Regions from separate parts of the Streptomyces sp. NBC_01450 genome, predicted to be linked through region 1. Evidence: riboswitches for the same ligand, from Rfam matches in the RefSeq annotation. Region 1 holds a riboswitch; the other holds the start of a gene.
What was found. A riboswitch is a leader RNA that binds a small molecule or an ion and turns the genes downstream of it on or off. The one in region 1 is predicted to bind thiamine pyrophosphate.

Region 1 (2,190 bases):
CAGCGCCTCGCAGCCGAGCCGGAGTTCGATGCCCAGTGCCTCGAAGTCGATGTCGAAGGCGGAGCCCTCGGCCTTGCCGAGCAGCACCGCCTTGGACAGCGGCGGCCGGTCGTACGGCTGGTGCGGCTCGGCGCCGATCAGCGTCACGTCCCCGGTGAACCCCTGTTCGCGCAGGGCGACCGCCGTCTGCACGCCGGCCATGCCCGCGCCCACGATGACGACCCGCCGTGCCGTACGCCCCTGTGCCCGCGTCTGCTCGCTCACCTGATCACCATAGACAACTGACAATCTGTCAGTCAGGGGACGTGCGCAGTGACCTGTTCCACAACGCTCGTCCCGCTCCCGTCCTGGGACTCCCACGCCCAGGTCTCCTCCAGGCGCACCCGTCCGTCGGTCAGCTCCACGACCACGGACACGCAGTGGCCCGACGAGGTGCTGCCGTCGTGCTTCAGCTGCACGTACCGGAAGTCGAGGCGGTCGCCCTCCCGCGTCCCCACGAGGTGACCGCGTACGACGTCCCCGCCCGTGTACTCGGCCCAGATCTCGCCGTCCTTCTCGTGGTACGTGAACCGGGTGCGCGTACCGACCTGCCCGGGGGCCTGGTCGGCGACCGGGGCGAGGACGAGGCCGTCGAGCGAACGGGCCATGGACGGAGGCTCCCTTACTGAGACATACGGCGTGGGGCTAGGGTGGCCAACGTAAAGCACTCGCGGGAGCCCGGACGTACCGGGCTGAGAGGGAGGCTGGCGGCCTCCGACCGTACGAACCTGATCCGGGTCATGCCGGCGAAGGGAGGGGCTGGACGCCCATGTCGCCTACGCGTACACCTGCACGTTCATCGGATGCGCCGTCATCGGACGCACGTGCTTCAGACGTCCTCGTCATCGGCGGCGGGATCATCGGTCTCGTGACCGCCTGGCGGGCCGCGCAGCGCGGGTTCACCGTCACGGTCGTGGACCCCGAGCCGGGCGGCGGGGCCGCACGGGTGGCCGCCGGAATGCTCGCCGCCGTCACCGAGCTGCACTACGGCGAGCAGACCCTGCTGGGCCTGAACCTGGCCTCCGCGCGCCGCTATCCCGACTTCGTGGCGGAACTCACCGAGGCGAGCGGCCAGGACCTCGGCTACCGCCGGTGCGGCACGCTGGCCGTCGCGATGGACGCCGACGACCGCGCTCACCTGCGCGAACTGCATGCCCTGCAACACCGCTCGGGGCTCGAGTCGGAGTGGCTCAGCGGCCGGGAGTGCCGTCGTCTGGAACCAATGCTCGCGCCCGGCGTGCGCGGCGGGCTGCGGGTCGACGGCGACCACCAGATCGACCCGCGCCGGCTCGCGAAGGCCCTGGTCACGGCGTGCGAGCGGGCCGGAGTGGAGTTCCACCGGACGTGGGCGGAGCGCCTGACCGTCGTGGGGGACCGGGCCGCCGGGGTCGTCACGACGGGTGGTGAGCGGCTGGCGGCGGGGCAGGTGGTGCTCGCCGCCGGGAGCCACAGCGGGGAGCTCGCGGGCGTTCCCGACGCCGTACTGCCGCCCGTGCGGCCCGTGAAGGGGCAGGTGCTGCGGCTGACCGTGCCGAAGCGGTACGCGCCGTTCCTGAGCCGGACCGTGCGGGCCGTGGTGCGCGGCAGCCAGGTCTATCTGGTGCCGCGCGAGAACGGTGAGCTCGTCGTGGGCGCCACCAGCGAGGAGCTGGGCTGGGACACGACGGTGACCGCGGGCGGGGTGTACGAGCTGCTGCGCGACGCGCACGAGCTGGTGCCCGGGATCACCGAGCTGCCGCTCACCGAGACCCGCGCCGGCCTGCGGCCCGGGTCGCCCGACAACGCGCCGCTACTCGGCCCGACCGCGCTCGACGGGCTGCTGCTGGCCACCGGGCACTACCGCAACGGCGTCCTGCTCACACCCGTCACGGGGGACGTCATGGCGCACGTCCTGACCACCGGGGAACTCCCGGAAGAGGCCCGCCCCTTCACCCCCGGGCGCTTCAGCACAGCACTCACGGAGCAGACCGTATGAACATCTTCGTCAACGGAGAGCGACGGCTCGTCGCCACCGACACGGCCCTCGACACGCTCGTCGCCACCCTCACCGTCGCGCCCTCCGGCATCGCCGCCGCGCTCAACGAGACCGTCGTCCCACGGGCGCAGTGGTCGTGCACGGCCCTCTCCGAGGGAGACCGCGTCGAAGTCCTC
Region 2 (2,190 bases), 6.0 Mb from region 1:
CCACGGCGGGGGTCGCCGCGCTGGCCACCGGACTGCTGCTGACCGGCGCGGCCGGGGCGCAGGCCGCGGCGGCGGGACTGCCCTACGCCGTCACACCGTACGTGAACGTCAACGTCCGCTACGGGCCCTCGACCACCACCGGCATCGCCGGGCACGTCACCGCCGGGCAGCCGCGCGGCGCCTCCTGCTGGACCCACGGCGAGACCATCCGCGACAACGGTTACGTCAACGACGTCTGGGTGCGATTGGCCGAGGGCTATGTGAGCGCCGTCTACCTCAAGGGCGACCAGTACGGCGGCCTGCCGGCCTCGGCCACCTGCTGACCGACCACTCGCGGTGCCCGACCCCGACCCGGGGTCGGGCACCGTACTGCGTCCAGGAGCCGTCAGCGAGCCCCCCGCACAGCGCGCCAGTCCAGGTTCTGCCGGGCCCGGGTCACGGGCCGCCACACCGTCGACCGCTCAAGGGGCCGAAGGATCTCGCACCGGGTGGAGATCGTGTGGGGCCTCGGATCCGGAAGACGATCCGCGCGGGCTGGGTGTCGCACGAGAAGTCGAGCGGGATGTCCAGGTCGTGACCCCGGTCTGGGGCCTCACCGAGCATGGCGCCAAGCGCACCGGACGCGACCCCGTCGTCCAGCCCCGCAGCGTCGTCTACGACCCCGAGCTCACCGTGGACGGTGTGCCGGCGCTGCTGACGGCGGCCTACGAGGGCGTGGAGCCGAGCGCCGGCGCGTAGGGCGCGGGGCCGTACGGGCAGCGCGGACCCCTCCCCACTGCGGCGTACGCGTCGCCCGGGCTATCCTGACCGCCGAACCGGACACGGGGTGCCCCGCACGAGGGCTGAGATCACACCCGTCGAACCTGAACCAGTTAGGACTGGCGGAGGGATGTCTCATGTCGTTGCCGTATGCCCGTAACGCTCGCGGCGAGGTGGCCGTCGGAGGCCCGCAGGGCGTTTTCGACGGGCGGATGCCCACCGCCCCCGGGGATCTGCATGTCGAGGCGCGCGGAATCGCCCCGGTCCCGGAGGACCACCGCTACGGCGGCCCGGGCCGTCTGTTCACCGTGTGGTTCGCCCCCAACCTGACCATGACCGGCGTGTTCACCGGCACCGTCGGCATCGCGCTCGGCCTGGACTTCTCCACCGCGCTCGCCGCCGTCGTGCTGGGCACCCTCCTGGGGGCGGTACCGACCGCGTACCTCGGCACCTGGGGGAGCCGGACCGGCGCCGGACAGCTGCCGCTCGCCCGGCTCGCGTTCGGCCGGGCCGTGGTCGTCCCCGGTGCCCTGCAGTGGCTGTCGTCCATCGCCTGGGACGCGTTGATCGGCCTCTTCGGCGGGGACGCGCTGGCCCAGTTGTGCGGCTGGCCGTTCTGGCTGGGCGTGCTCGTCATGATGGCGGTGCAGGGGGCGCTCGGCGTCCTCGGCTACGAGGTGATCCACCGGCTCCAGACCGTGATGACCTTCGCCCTCGGCGCCGCGTTCGTGGCCCTGACCGTGAAGCTCCTGAGCGGCGCCCACACCGCCCCCACCGCCACCGCGCACGGCGCCGACCAGGCCGGTGCCTTCGTCCTGACCTGCACGATCGCCCTCAGCCTGGCACTGTCGTGGGCGCCGTACGCGAGCGACTTCAGCCGCTACCTGCCGCCCACGGCGTCCCGCCCGCGCATGTTCTGGTACACCCTGGCCGGCATCAGCGTGTCCTTCGTGGCCGTCCAGGCGCTGGGACTGTGGGGCGCGGCCGTCTTCACCGACCAGACCGCCCGCGGCGTCGACACCCTGCTCGGCGGCGGCGCCCTCGGCGCGTTCGGTCTGCTCGCCGTGGCGCTCGCCGCGCTGAGCAGCAACGCCATGAACGACTACAGCGGCTCCCTCGCCCTGCAGACCATGGGCGTACGGCTGCCGCGCCCGGCCGCCGCCGCGCTGGCCGCCGTCCTCGGCTTCCCGCTCGTGCTGTGGATGCACGCGGCCGACACCACGGCCCGCTTCCAGAACGTCCTGCTGTTCGTCGGCTACTGGATTCCCGGGTTCGTCGCGATCGTCGCCGTCGACTGGCGCGCCCGGGCCAGGGCCCGCGGCCGTGGCCCCGTGGACCTGGCCGTCGAGAGCGCCCGCCCGCAGCCGTGGTGGCCCGCGCTCGTGGCGTTCGCCGCCGCCTTCGCCGCGGCGGTGCCGTTCATGAGCACCA

Region 2: it holds a riboswitch for thiamine pyrophosphate, as region 1 does, so the genes downstream of both, OG568_RS09545 (purine-cytosine permease family protein) here and thiO (glycine oxidase ThiO) in region 1, are expected to answer to the same signal.

The regions. Positions count from the first base shown of each region.
Region 1 covers NZ_CP109480.1:8,051,794-8,053,983, reverse strand. The annotation lists gene OG568_RS35775 (NAD(P)/FAD-dependent oxidoreductase) at 1-264, opposite strand, end outside; gene OG568_RS35770 (hypothetical protein) at 297-647, opposite strand; TPP riboswitch at 700-811, shown strand; gene thiO (glycine oxidase ThiO) at 809-2,014, shown strand; gene thiS (sulfur carrier protein ThiS) at 2,011-2,190, shown strand, end outside.
Region 2 covers NZ_CP109480.1:2,070,572-2,072,761, reverse strand. The annotation lists gene OG568_RS09555 (SH3 domain-containing protein) at 1-323, shown strand, start outside; partial or broken gene OG568_RS09550 (maleylacetate reductase) at 574-735, shown strand; TPP riboswitch at 813-907, shown strand; gene OG568_RS09545 (purine-cytosine permease family protein) at 897-2,190, shown strand, end outside.